2 regions of the Actinomadura meridiana genome follow, and region 2 is predicted to be linked to the other one. Evidence: predicted binding sites of a transcription regulator. Region 2 holds the regulator's gene; the other holds the start of a gene.
What was found. The regulator HspR, encoded in region 2, represses chaperone genes until heat shock. The targets are predictions, from matches to a motif close to ANTTGAGTCNNNNNGACTCAANT.
Positions count from the first base shown of each region.

Region 1: a site for HspR is predicted at 2,161-2,183, ahead of lon (endopeptidase La). Genes of this name have one in related genera too.

Region 1 is NZ_BAABAS010000029.1:252,562-259,164, reverse strand. It holds gene ABD808_RS36215 (aminoglycoside phosphotransferase family protein) at 1-627, opposite strand, end outside; gene ABD808_RS36210 (MFS transporter) at 709-1,446, opposite strand; partial or broken gene ABD808_RS38730 (MFS transporter) at 1,386-2,003, opposite strand; gene lon (endopeptidase La) at 2,214-4,610, shown strand; gene ABD808_RS36195 (Gfo/Idh/MocA family protein) at 4,782-5,783, shown strand; gene ABD808_RS36190 (substrate-binding domain-containing protein) at 5,884-6,603, shown strand, end outside.
Region 2 is NZ_BAABAS010000020.1:240,238-246,840, forward strand. It holds gene dnaK (molecular chaperone DnaK) at 1-941, shown strand, start outside; gene grpE (nucleotide exchange factor GrpE) at 938-1,585, shown strand; gene dnaJ (molecular chaperone DnaJ) at 1,719-2,903, shown strand; gene ABD808_RS27140 (heat shock protein transcriptional repressor HspR) at 2,908-3,354, shown strand; gene clpB (ATP-dependent chaperone ClpB) at 3,501-6,098, shown strand; gene ABD808_RS27150 (RNA polymerase sigma factor) at 6,108-6,603, opposite strand, start outside.

The DNA.
Region 1 (6,603 bases), on a different contig from region 2:
GAGCCTGCCCCCGGCGACGAGCAGATTGCTGGGCATGAGGTCGGAATGTACCCAGCGCGGCGCCCCGGCCCACGCGGGCGCGGCCAGGGACTCCTCCCAGGCGGCCGTGGCGGCGTCCGCGTCGAACGGCTCGTCGGTCCGGCGCAGCTCCTCGATCGCCTCCCGCGTGTAGGCGTCGACGGTCTCCAGCGGCGCCCCACGATAGGCGCGCGGCCCGTCCTCCACCCTCAGCCCCCACATGGCCCGGACGAATGCCCCCAAATCCCGAGCAAGACCATCGGCCTCAGCGAGGACGCCTTCCACGGGGTTCTCGCCCTCGATCCACCGATGCACCGACCAGACCCACGGATACCCCTCGCCGGGCTCACCCCGCGCTACCACCGTGGGAATCGCGACGGGCAACGCGGGCGCGAGCAGGGGCAGCCACCGCCGCTCCCATTCCAGCTGCTTGACGCCGCTCCTGGTCAGGGGAAGCCGCACCGTCAGCGCGTCACCAAGCCGGAAGACCGCGTTGACCGTCCCGCCCGAAGCGAGCCGCTCGACCGGTAGCTCCACCCACTCGGGAAACTGCCCGCGCACCAGCCGCCGGACAAGGTCGGCACTGACATCGGCCTCATCCGCGTGCATCTTGGTCACCGGTTCACATGATCGTCCCGGCACCCCACCCGTCAACGCATTTTCGACGGCCGCCCCAAACGGGCTCGGCGATCAGCGGGCGTTCTCGCGGGCTGCGTGGGTTGAGCGGTCGCTCAGGATTCGCCAGGCGCATGCGGTGAGGGCGGCCGCGCGGGCGAGGCCCAGCCAGAAGGGAGCGGTCAGCCCGAAATAGTGTGCGAGGACGCCGCCGAGGATGGAGCCGAGGCACATGCCGCTGTTGGTGACCAACCGGTAGGCGCTGTGGACGCGTCCGAGCAGGCGGGCGGGGACGATCTGTTGGCGCAGCGAGGCTCCGATGGTGGAGAGGACGACGAGGTGGAAGCTGAGCAGCGCGAACAGCCCACCGGCGGTGATCGCGCTGCGGGTCAAGGCCAGCCCGGGGTGGATCAGCGTCTCGATGACCAGGCCGGCGCGCAGCGTCGTGCCGGTGCCGAGCAGGGCGATGATTCGACCGGCGGCCAGGCCGCCGACGACCCCGCCCACGGCTCCGGCGGTGAGGAGGAATCCGTACCCGGCCGGACCGACGCCGAGCCGTTCGCGGGCGATGAGGACGGCGACGGAGAACGCCGCGCCCAGACCCAGGTTGGACAGCCCGACGGTGACCGACATGGTGCGCAGCAGCCGGTGGCGTGCCAGCCAGTCCAGGCCTTCGCGGATCGAATCATGGAAGGTCGGGTGGGAAGCCCTGGTTGAAGCGTTGAGCGACCTTGGTGGCCGCTGGCGGGCAGAGTGATGATCAGGATGGCCGTGAACAGAAGGGCGAGGGTGTCGAGGGTGAAGGGCGCCCATGCCGCCACGGCGAACAGCATTCCGCCGATCGGTTTGGCAAGGAGTTGCTGGCTGAGCACCGTCGCTGCCTGGAGTCTGCCGTTCGCGCGTTCCAGTTGGGTGGTGTCGATGATGGAGGGCAGCAGCGCGATGGACGCGTTCTCGAACAGCAGGCCAATGCAGCCGACCATGAAGAACGTCGCGTAGAGCAGCGGCAGTGAGGCGTGCCCGGCAGCGGTCGCCGTGGCCACCAGGCCCAGCGCGGCAGCACGGACCACGCAGGCCGTGACCATGACGCGACGGCGGTCCAGCCGGTCGACCAGCGCTCCGCCGGGCAGGGCGAACAGCATCAGGGGAAGCTGTTGGGCGATCATGAGCCCGGCGATCTGGATCGGGTCGTGGGTGAGGGCGGCGGCCAGCAGGGCCGCGGCGATCTGGGTGGTGCCGTCGCCCAGTCCGGACAATGTGCTCGCCGCCCACAGTTTCGCGAACGGGCGCCCGAGCCTCTGGTGCCGACCCGTTGTCCGGCGCGACGCCGCCGATGGTTGGCCTCCAACGTTCGGTCTGGACTCGGCCATGCGGCTTGTGACGCTGGCGGCCTGATTCGGCGGCGTCGTGCGGTCAGAAGGTCGTCCGGGTGCTGGAAGTGGGGGGCTTCGCCGATGTCGGGGTGGGTGGGGGGTTGGTGATCGCTGAGAGCGAACGTTGTTGGGGAAACAAAAAGCTGCTCCGGTTTCTTGAGTGTGAATGACTCAACTTGGAGTTGGGTTCTCGGATTGGAGCTGAGCATGAGCGAGACCCTGACGCTGCCGGTGCTGCCCCTGGACGACGGGGCCGTTCTGCCCGGCATGGTGGTGCCGCTGGATCTTTCGGAGAGCGGCGAGGTGCGGGCCGCGATCGAGGCCGCTCGGGCGGTGGCCCGGGGGCAGGGGCCGGGTGTCCGGTCGGCGAGCAAGCCGCGGGTGCTGTTGGTGCCCCGGTTGAACGGGCAGTACGCCGGTGTCGGCACGCTTGGTGTGGTCGAGCAGGAGGGGCGGCTGCCCGGTGGGGAGCCCGGGGCCGTTGTTCGCGGTGTGCAGCGGGTGCGGATCGGGACCGGGACGACCGGGCCCGGCGCGGCGCTGTGGGTGGAGGGCGTCCTGATCGAGACGCCGCCCGCGTCCGGACGCGCGCAGGAGCTGGCGAAGGAGTACAAGAGCCTGGTCAGCGCGATCCTCCAGAAGCGGGGTGCCTGGCAGGTCGTGGACGTGGTGCAGCAGATCGACGACCCGTCCACCCTGGCGGACAACGCCGGGTACGCGCCGTACCTGTCGGACGAGCAGAAGATCGAGGTCCTGGAGACCCCGGACGTGGTGGAGCGGCTGACGCTGGTGATCGGGTGGGCCCGTGACCATCTCGCCGAGCTGGACGTGGCCGAGACGATCCGCAAGGACGTCCAGGAGGGCATGGAGAAGACGCAGCGGGAGTTCCTGCTGCGGCAGCAGCAGGAGGCCATCCGCAAGGAGCTGGCCGACCTGAACGGCGACCCCGCCGACGAGGAGGACGACTACCGGGCCCGGATCGAGGCCGCGAACCTGCCCGAGAAGGTGCGCGAGGCGGCCTTGAAGGAGGTCGACAAGCTGGAGCGGTCGTCCGACGCTTCGCCGGAGGGCGGCTGGATCCGGACGTGGCTCGACACGGTTCTTGATATCCCGTGGAACACGCGGACTGAGGACGCCTACGACATCGCGGGCGCTCGGGAGATCCTCGATGCTGATCACGCCGGGCTTGATGATGTGAAGGAGCGCATCGTCGAGTACCTGGCCGTCCGGAAGCGGCGTGAGGAGCGCGGGCTGGGCGTTGTCGGCGGACGCAGGAGCGGGGCCGTGCTTGCTCTCACCGGGCCTCCTGGGGTTGGTAAGACCTCGCTGGGTGAGTCGGTCGCTCGGGCCATGGGGCGTAAGTTCGTGCGAGTCGCCCTGGGCGGTGTCAGGGACGAGGCCGAGATCCGGGGGCACCGGCGGACGTATGTTGGTGCGCTTCCCGGACGGATCGTCCGGGCCGTGCGGGAGGCCGGGTCGATGAACCCCGTCGTGCTGCTGGACGAGGTCGACAAGGTCGGCGCCGACTATCGGGGTGACCCGACGGCGGCGCTGCTGGAGGTGCTCGACCCCGAGCAGAACCACACGTTCCGCGACCACTACCTGGAGGTCGAGCTCGACCTGAGCGACGTGCTGTTCCTCGCCACGGCCAACGTGGTGGAGGCGATCCCCGGGCCGCTGCTCGACCGGATGGAGCTCGTCCAGCTGGACGGCTACACCGAGCACGAGAAGGTCACGATCGCGCGTGACCACCTGCTGCCGCGCCAGCTCGACAAGGCGGGCCTGGAGGCGGCGGAGGTGGCGTTCGGCGACGACGCGCTGCGGCTGCTGGCGGCCGAGTACACGCGGGAGGCGGGCGTCCGGTCGCTGGACCGGTCGATCGCGCGGGTCCTGCGGAAGGTCGCCGCGAACGTGGCGCTGGAGAAGGCGGAACTGCCCGTCTCGATCGGCGCGGATAATCTCCGGGACTACCTGGGGCGGCCCCGCTACACGCCGGAGGTGGAGCTGAGCAGGAACGAGCGGCGGACGGGCGTGCCCGGCGTCGCGACGGGCCTGGCGGTCACCGGCGCGGGCGGCGACGTGCTGTACATCGAGGCGTCGCTTGCCGACCGGGAGACGGGCGACACCGGCGTGACGCTCACCGGGCAGCTCGGCGACGTCATGAAGGAGTCGGCGCGGATCGCGCTCAGCTACCTGCGGTCGCGGGGCGCGGAGCTGGAGCTGCCCGTCGGCGACCTGAAGGACCGGGGCGTGCACGTCCACGTGCCTGCCGGGGCGATCCCGAAGGACGGTCCGAGCGCGGGCATCACGATGACGGCGGCGCTGGCGTCGCTGCTGTCGGGACGGCCCGTCCGTTCGGACGTGGCGATGACCGGCGAGGTGTCGCTGACCGGTCGGGTGCTGCCGATCGGCGGCCTGAAGCAGAAGCTGCTGGCCGCGTCCCGGCTCGGCATCACCACCGCGATCGTGCCGAAGCGCAACGAGCCCGACCTTGAGGACGTCCCGGCCGAGGTGCTGGAGAACCTGACGGTGTTCGCCGTCAGCGACGTCCGCGAGGTGCTCGACCTGGCTCTGGAGCCCGCCACGACGGTCGTCGCGGCCTGATCGAGCCGAACGCCCGTGCCGGGGCCCCGTGCCCGGCGCGGGCGTTCGCGCGAGTAATCGCCGAGTTTTCGGACACCTCCATCTCCGGTAACGCTCGTCGTCGAGCGTTGACGGTGCCGGCGCGCGGCAGCACACTCGTGGGCACCTGACCGCCGACCGGGAGGGATCGCCATGAGGATCGGACTGGCCGGCGCGGGGCGCATCGGGGAGCGCCACGCCGCCGCCCTGGGCGCGCTGCCGGAGGTGGACGCCCTGGTCATCGCCGACGCGGAGCCCGCCCGCGCCCGTGACCTCGCCGTCCGGCTGCCCCGCGCGACGGCGCTGGACGCGGTCGACGAGCTGTTCCGTTCAGGGTTGGACGGGCTGATCGTCGCGGCCGCCACGGATGCGCACGCCAATCTGGTCGAGCGCGCGATGGCCGCCCATGTCCCCGTTTTCTGCGAGAAACCACTCGCCTCCGACCTTGATGGAACGTTCCATATTATTTCGGCCGCCGCGAGCGCGGAGACGCCCGTCCAGGTGGGGTTCCAGCGCCGGTTCGACGCGGGCAACGCGGCGGCGCGCGAGGCCGTGCTGTCGGGGCGGCTCGGCTGGCTGCACTCCGTGCGCTCGTGCAGCTTCGATCCCGCGCCGCCGCCCGCCGAGTACGTCCCGTCGTCGGGCGGGTTGTTCCGCGACTGCGTCATCCACGACCTCGACCTGATCCGCTTCGTGACCGGGCGCGAGGTCGTGCGGGTGATGGCGGCGGGCGCCAACCGGGGCGACGACTTCTTCCGCGCGTGCGGCGACGTCGACACCGGGTCGGCGCTGCTCGTGCTGGACGACGGCACGCTCGCGGTCGTGTCCGCCACCCGCTACAACGCCGCCGGGTACGACGCGCGGCTGGAACTGTTCGGGTCCAAGGACAGCATCGTCACCGGCCTGGACGACCGCACGCCCGCGACCCCGCTGCCCGAGCGGGCGCAGGAGCCGAGGCGCGCGTACGGCGGGTTCCTGGAGCGCTTCGCCGACGCCTACGACGCCGAGCTGCGCGCCTTCCTGGACGTCGTCGCCGGGCGGCGCGGCAACCCGTGCCCGCCCGAGGAGGCCCTGGAGGCGTTCTACCTGGCCGAGGCGTGCGAGCTGTCGCTGCGGGAGGGGCGGACCGTCGGCACCGACGAGGTCCGGCGGTGAATCCCGGTGCCGTGATGTGGCGGCGGCGGGGGTCGCGACGCCGCCGCGATGTGTGATCAACTCCTCTCACCGACCGTTCGGGGAGAAGGAGAGCGACCCGATGAGAGGCTTGTTCGCGCGCGGAGCGTCCAGGGGCCTCGCGGTCCTGGGCGCCGCCGCTCTGCTGACGCTCGCCGCCTGTAGCAGCGAGGGGGGCAAGAAGGCCGAGGAGGAACGGGAGGGCGCCGGGCCCCGGCTGAAGGTCGCGATGGTCACCCACTCCGCCCCCGGCGACACCTTCTGGGACATCGTCCAGAAAGGCGCGCAGGCCGCCGCCGCGAAGGACGACGTCGAGTTCCTGTACGCGGCGAACCCCGACGGCGGCAAGCAGGCCGAGTTGGTCCAGGCGCAGATCGACAAGAAGGTCGACGGGATCATCGTCACACTCGCCAAGCCGGACGCGCTGAAGGACGTCCTCGCCCGCGCCGCCGCCGCGAAGATCCCGGTCGTCTCGATCAACTCGGGGGAGGGCGCGTCGGCGGGGCTCGGCGCGGTCGCCCACTTCGGGCAGGACGAGTCGGTCGCCGGAGAGGCGGCCGGTGCGCAGCTGGCGAAGATCGGCGCGAAGAGGGCGCTGTGCGTCGTCCACGAACAGGGCAACGTCGGCTTGGAGAACCGCTGCGCGGGCGCCAAGAAGACGTTCGGCGGCCACATGGAGAACCTCTACGTGCAGGGCTCGAACATGCCGGACGTCAAGTCGTCCATCTCCGCCAAGCTCCAGGCCGACGAGGGCGTCGACGGCATCCTGACGCTCGGCGCCCCGTTCGCCGCGACCGCCGTG
Region 2 (6,603 bases):
TGGTGGGCGGCTCGACCCGGATGCCCGCGGTGTCGGAGTTGGTCAAGGAGCTGACCGGCGGCAAGGAGCCGAACAAGGGCGTCAACCCCGACGAGGTCGTCGCGATCGGCGCGAGCCTCCAGGCGGGTGTGCTCAAGGGTGAGGTCAAGGACGTCCTGCTGCTGGACGTGACGCCGCTGAGCCTGGGCATCGAGACCAAGGGCGGCATCTTCACCAAGATCATCGAGCGGAACACCACGATCCCGACCAAGCGGTCGGAGACGTTCACCACGGCCGACGACAACCAGCCGTCGGTGGAGATCCAGGTCTTCCAGGGCGAGCGTGAGATCGCCGCGTACAACAAGAAGCTCGGCACCTTCCAGCTCACCGGTCTGCCCCCGGCGCCGCGCGGCGTCCCGCAGATCGAGGTCACCTTCGACATCGACGCCAACGGCATCGTGAACGTGTCCGCCAAGGACCAGGGCACCGGACGCGAGCAGTCGATGGTCATCACCGGCGGCAGCGCGCTGCCCAAGGACGACATCGAGAAGATGGTCCGCGACGCCGAGCAGTACGCCGAAGAGGACCGTCGCCGTAAGGAAGAGGCCGACGTCCGCAACCAGGCCGACACCCTGGCCTACTCGACCGAGAAGTTCCTGCGGGAGAACGACGAGAAGGTCCCCGAGGAGCTGAAGACCGAGGTCAACGACGCGGTCGCCGAGGTCAAGAAGGCCCTGGAGGGCACGGACGTCGACGCGATCAAGGGCAGCGCCGAGAAGCTGGCGCAGATCAGCCAGAAAATGGGCGCGGCCATGTACGCGCAGAATCCCGAGGGCGCGACGGTCGGCGCGGACGACCCGGGCCCGACGGCCGACGCCCAGGGCGGCGAGCCCCAGGACGACGAGGTCGTCGACGCCGAGATCGTGGACGACGACGACAACAAGAAGGGTGATGCTTCGTGACGACCTCCCCCGATGAGGGCGAGGGCAAGGAGGGCCCGGTGATCCGCGACAAGCGGCGCATCGATCCCGAGACGGGGAAGGTCCGGGAGCGGGCGAACAAGTCGTCGCCCGCCCCGGAGGCCCCGGATGACGGGGGCGACGCGGTCACGGACGAGGAGGTCACCTCGCTCAGGACGCAGCTGGCGGAGCGGCTGGCCGACCTGCAACGGCTGAAGGCGGAGTACGACAACTACCGCAAGCGGGTCGAGCGCGACCGGGTCGCGGTCAGGGAGCAGGCGCTCGGGCAGGTGCTGTCGGAGCTGTTCCCGGTGCTGGACGACATCGGCCGCGCCCGTGACCACGACGAGCTCGTCGGCGGGTTCAAGTCCGTCGCGGAGAGCCTGGAGGCGGTCACCGGCAAGCTCGGCTTGGAACGGTACGGCGAGAAGGGCGAGCCCTTCGACCCGACCGTGCACGAGGCGCTCATGCACGCCTACTCGAAGGACGTCGACGAGACGAGCGTGATGGACGTCCTCCAGCCCGGTTACCGCATCGGCGAGCGGATCCTGCGACCCGCGCGCGTCGCGGTGGCCGAGCCCGATCCGGACGCCGGGGACGAGACGCCGGGCGACTCCGGTGACGCGCCGGGCGACGACGCCGAATGATCCCCTGGCTCTCGCCGGGGGATGTGGGGGATCGTCTTCCCCAGAAGGACCCGCGGGCCCGCCCGGGAACGGGCGGGCCCGGCGGGCCGCGTGACGACATGTGGCATGTGGCGATAGCAGAGAGCGGGGCGCCGTGAGCACCAAGGACTACCTGGAGAAGGACTACTACAAGGTCCTCGGTGTCGCGAAGACGGCCTCGCAGGAGGAGATCAAGAAGTCGTACCGGAAGCTGGCCCGCAAGTACCATCCGGACGCCAACAAGGGCGACACCGACGCCGAGGACCGCTTCAAGGAGGTCTCCGAGGCGTACGACGTCCTGTCGGACGACAAGCGCCGCAAGGAGTACGACTCGGTCCGGTCGATGCCGGGCGGTTTCCGCGGCCAGCAGGGCGGCGGTTTCCCGTTCGACCTCGGCGACCTGTTCGGTCAGGGCGGCGCGGGCGGCACCGGCACTGGGACGCAGACGGGCGGTGGCGCGGGCGAACGCATCGGCGACCTGTTCGGCGGACTGTTCGGCCGGACGGGCGGCCGGACGACGACGGGGACCCGCCGGGCCAGGCGCGGCACGGACGTCGAGACCGAGGTGACGCTGTCGTTCGGTCGCGCGTTGAACGGCGTGACCGTCCCGATCAAGCTGACCAGCGAGGCGGCCTGCAACAGTTGCCGCGGGACGGGCGCGAAGGCGGGCACGGTCCCGCGCGTGTGCCCGAACTGCGAGGGCACCGGGCACGAGACCCGCAACCTCGGCAACTTCGGGTTCCAGGAGCCGTGCAAGGAGTGCCACGGACGGGGCCTCGTGGTCGACGACCCGTGCCCCACCTGCCATGGCAGCGGCCGCGCGACCGGCACCCGGACGATCCAGGCCCGCATCCCGGCGGGCGTCGCGGACGGGCAGAAGATCCGGTTGAAGGGCAAGGGCGCGCCGGGCGAGAACGGCGGCCCGCACGGCGACCTGTACGTCAACATCAAGGTCGGCCCGCACAAGGTGTTCGGCCGCAGCGGCGACAACCTGACGCTGACCGTCCCGGTCACCTTCCCTGAGGCGGCGCTCGGCGCGGAGATCCGGGTGCCCACGTTCCAGGGGCAGCCGGTCACGTTGAAGTTGCCGGAGGGCACGCCGAACGGGCGCAAGTTCCGGGTGAAGGGCCGTGGCGCCACCCGGCGGGACGGCACAAAGGGCGACCTGCTCGTGACGGTCGACGTCCAGGTCCCGCAGAAGCTCGACGAGCAGGCGCGGGAGGCCCTGGTCCGGCTGCGCGAGTCCGGTTCGGGCGACGATCTGCGCGCCGACCTCGTCCAGCAGGCCAGGCAGGAGTGATCCCATGGACCCCTTCGGTGACGACACCCCGGTCTACGTGATCTCCGTGGCGGCCCAGCTGTCCGGCCTGCATCCGCAGACGTTGCGGACCTATGACCGGTTGGGTCTGGTGTCCCCGGGCCGGACGGCGGGACGCGGTCGCCGCTACTCGATGCGCGACATCGTGATGCTCCGCGAGATCCAGCGGCTCTCGCAGGAGGAGGGCATCAACCTGTCCGGCATCAAGCACATCCTGGAGCTGCAACGCGACAACACACGGCTCCGTGAGGAGCTCGTCCAAGCGCACGCCGCGCTGGACGATCTCGCCAACGAACTCGAATCGACCCGTGCCGTCGCGGCGCGCCTGGCGCAGCAGCGGCGGCGCGGCGAACCGGCCGGCACTCCGGGCGCCGACCTGGTGCCGATCCGGCATACCAGTGTCGTCGTCTGGCAGGAACGTAACCGGGACTGACCAAGGGCATTTGACGGGGGTCTGGGGGTTGCCCCCCAGAACGAAACGGCATTTGACGGGGGTCTGGGGGTTGCCCCCCAGAAGGAAACGGCATTTGACGGGGGTCTGGGGGACGCCTCCCAGACTGAAAGGTGGTCTGGGGACGCATGGACTACAAGCTGACGCAGAAGAGCCAGGAGGCGCTGTCGATCGCCGTCCGGCGGGCGGCGGCGGAGGGGCATCCCGAGGTGGAGCCCCAGCATCTGCTGGTCGCGCTGATCGGCCTGACCGACGGCACGGCGGTGCCGCTGCTGGAGGCGGTGGGCGCCGACTGGCAGGCGATCCGGCGCCGCGCGGAGGAGCAGCTCGCGGCCAAGCCGAAGGCGCAGGGTTCGACGGTGGCGACCCCGCGGATCTCGGGGCAGCTGAACCGGTCGATCAACACGGCGGCGAACCGCGCCCAGCAGTTGGAGGACGACTACGTCTCGACGGAGCACCTTCTCGTCGGTCTCGCCGCGGACGGCGGCCCGGCGGCGGGCCTGCTCAAGGAGTACGGCGCGACCCCGCAGGCCCTGCTGGACGCCTTCGAGAAGGTTCGCGGCCACGCCCGCGTGACCAGCGAGAACCCGGAGGGCACGTACCAGTCGCTGGAGAAGTACGGCGTCGATCTGACGGCGGCGGCCCGGGACGGACGGCTCGACCCCGTCATCGGGCGCGACTCGGAGATCCGCCGTGTCGTCCAGGTGCTGTCGCGGCGGACGAAGAACAACCCGGTGCTGATCGGTGAGCCGGGCGTCGGCAAGACCGCCGTGGTCGAGGGGTTGGCGCAGCGCATCGTGGCGGGCGACGTCCCCGAGTCGTTGCGCGGCAAGCGGCTGGTGTCCCTCGATCTCAGCGCGATGGTCGCGGGCGCGAAGTACCGCGGCGAGTTCGAGGAGCGGCTGAAGTCCGTTCTGAACGAGATCAAGGAGAGCGAGGGGCAGGTCGTCACGTTCATCGACGAGCTGCACACCGTCGTCGGGGCGGGCGCGGCCGAGGGCGCGATGGACGCGGGCAACATGCTGAAGCCGATGCTGGCCCGCGGCGAACTCCGCATGATCGGCGCGACGACGCTCGACGAGTACCGCGAGCGCATCGAGAAGGACCCGGCCCTGGAGCGCCGCTTCCAGCAGGTGTTCGTCGGTGAGCCCACCGTCGAGGACAGCATCGCGATTCTGCGCGGGTTGAAGGGTCGTTACGAGGCGCACCACAAGGTGCAGATCAATGACTCAGCTCTTGTGGCGGCGGCCACCCTCTCCGACCGCTACATCACGTCGCGGTACCTGCCGGACAAGGCGATCGACCTGGTGGACGAGGCCGCGTCCCGACTCCGCATGGAGATCGACTCCCGTCCGGTGGAGATCGACGAGCTGCAACGCACCGTCGACCGCCTGAAGATGGAGGAGATGAACCTCTCCAAGGAGACCGACGAGGCGTCCCGCCAGCGACTCGAACGGCTCCGCGCCGACCTGGCCGACAAGCAGGAGCACCTCACCGGCCTCGTCGCCCGCTGGGACAAGGAGAAGACGGGCCTGAACCGCGTCGGCGAGGTCAAGGAGCGGATCGACCAGCTGCGCGGCGAGGCCGAGCGCGCCCAGCGCGACGGCGACCTGGAGACCTCGGCCCGCCTCACCTACGGCGAGATCCCGGCGCTGGAGAAGCAGCTCGAAGAGGCGTCCGAGGCCGCCGAGAACCGCGATCCGATGGTCAAGGAGGAGGTCGGCCCCGACGACGTCGCGGACGTGGTCGGCTCCTGGACGGGCATCCCCGCCGGACGCCTCCTCGAAGGCGAGACGGCCAAGCTCCTGCGCATGGAGGACGAACTCGGCAGGCGCCTCATCGGGCAGGAGACCGCCGTGCGCACCGTGTCGGACGCGGTCCGCCGCGCCCGCGCGGGCATCTCCGACCCGGACCGTCCCACCGGCTCGTTCCTGTTCCTCGGCCCGACCGGCGTCGGCAAGACGGAGCTGGCGAAGGCGCTCGCGGAGTTCCTGTTCGACGACGAGCGGGCGATGACCCGCATCGACATGAGCGAGTACTCCGAGAAGCACAGCGTCGCCCGGCTCGTCGGCGCGCCGCCCGGATATGTCGGTTACGAGGAGGGCGGGCAGCTCACCGAGGCCGTCCGGCGCCGCCCGTACTCCGTGGTGCTGCTGGACGAGGTGGAGAAGGCGCACCCCGAGGTGTTCGACATTCTCCTCCAGGTTCTGGACGACGGGCGCCTCACTGACGGGCAGGGCCGCACGGTCGACTTCCGCAACGCGATTCTGATCCTCACGTCCAACATCGGTTCGCAGTTCCTGGTCGACCCGAAGCTGGAGAACGGCGCGAAACGCGAGGCGGTGTGGAACGCCGTCCGCAACTCGTTCAAGCCGGAGTTCCTCAACCGTCTGGACGACGTGATCCTGTTCGACGCGCTGTCCACGAACGAGCTGACCCGTATCGTCGACCTCCAGGTCGACAAGCTGGCCGACCGCCTCGCCGACCGCCAGCTCACCTTGCAGGTCACGCCCGCCGCCCGCGAATGGCTGGCCCTGACCGGCTACGACCCGCTGTACGGGGCGCGGCCGTTGCGCCGTCTCGTGCAGACCGCGATCGGCGACCAGCTGGCTCGCGAACTTTTGTCCGGCGACGTCCGCGACGGCAACGAAGTCGTCGTCGACTTGGACGAGGCGGCCGACAAGCTCACCGTCAAACCCACCACCAGCCTGAACCTCACGAAGTGACGCCGCGCCTCAGCGGCGGAGGTCGGTGAGGCGGCGGGTGAGGAAGCGGCGGTCGGGTTCGGCGCGGGCCAGCGCGAGGGCCTCGCGGTAGGCGGTCTCGGCCTCCTCCCGGCGGCCGAGGCGGCGCAGCAGGTCGGCCCGGGTCGCGGGGAGCAGGTGGTAGCCGGGCAGGTCGCCCTCCAGCTCGTGGACGAGCGCCAGCCCGGCCTCCGGGCCGTCCGCCATCGCGACGGCGACGGCCCGGTTCAGCCGGACGACGGGGCTCGGGGTCAGCTCGACCAGGCGGCCGTACAGGGCGGCGATCCGCGGCCAGTCGGTCCGCGCGGCGGTGCGGGCGGTCGCGTGGCAGGACGCGATGGCCGCCTGCACCTGGTAGGGGCCGAGCCCAGCGCTAACCAGAGCCGCGCTGCCCAGCGCGTCGTCCAGCAGCGCCACGGCGTCGGTGATCGACGCGTGGTCCCAGCGGGCGCGGTCCTGGTCGTCGAGCGCGACGAGGTCGCCCGCC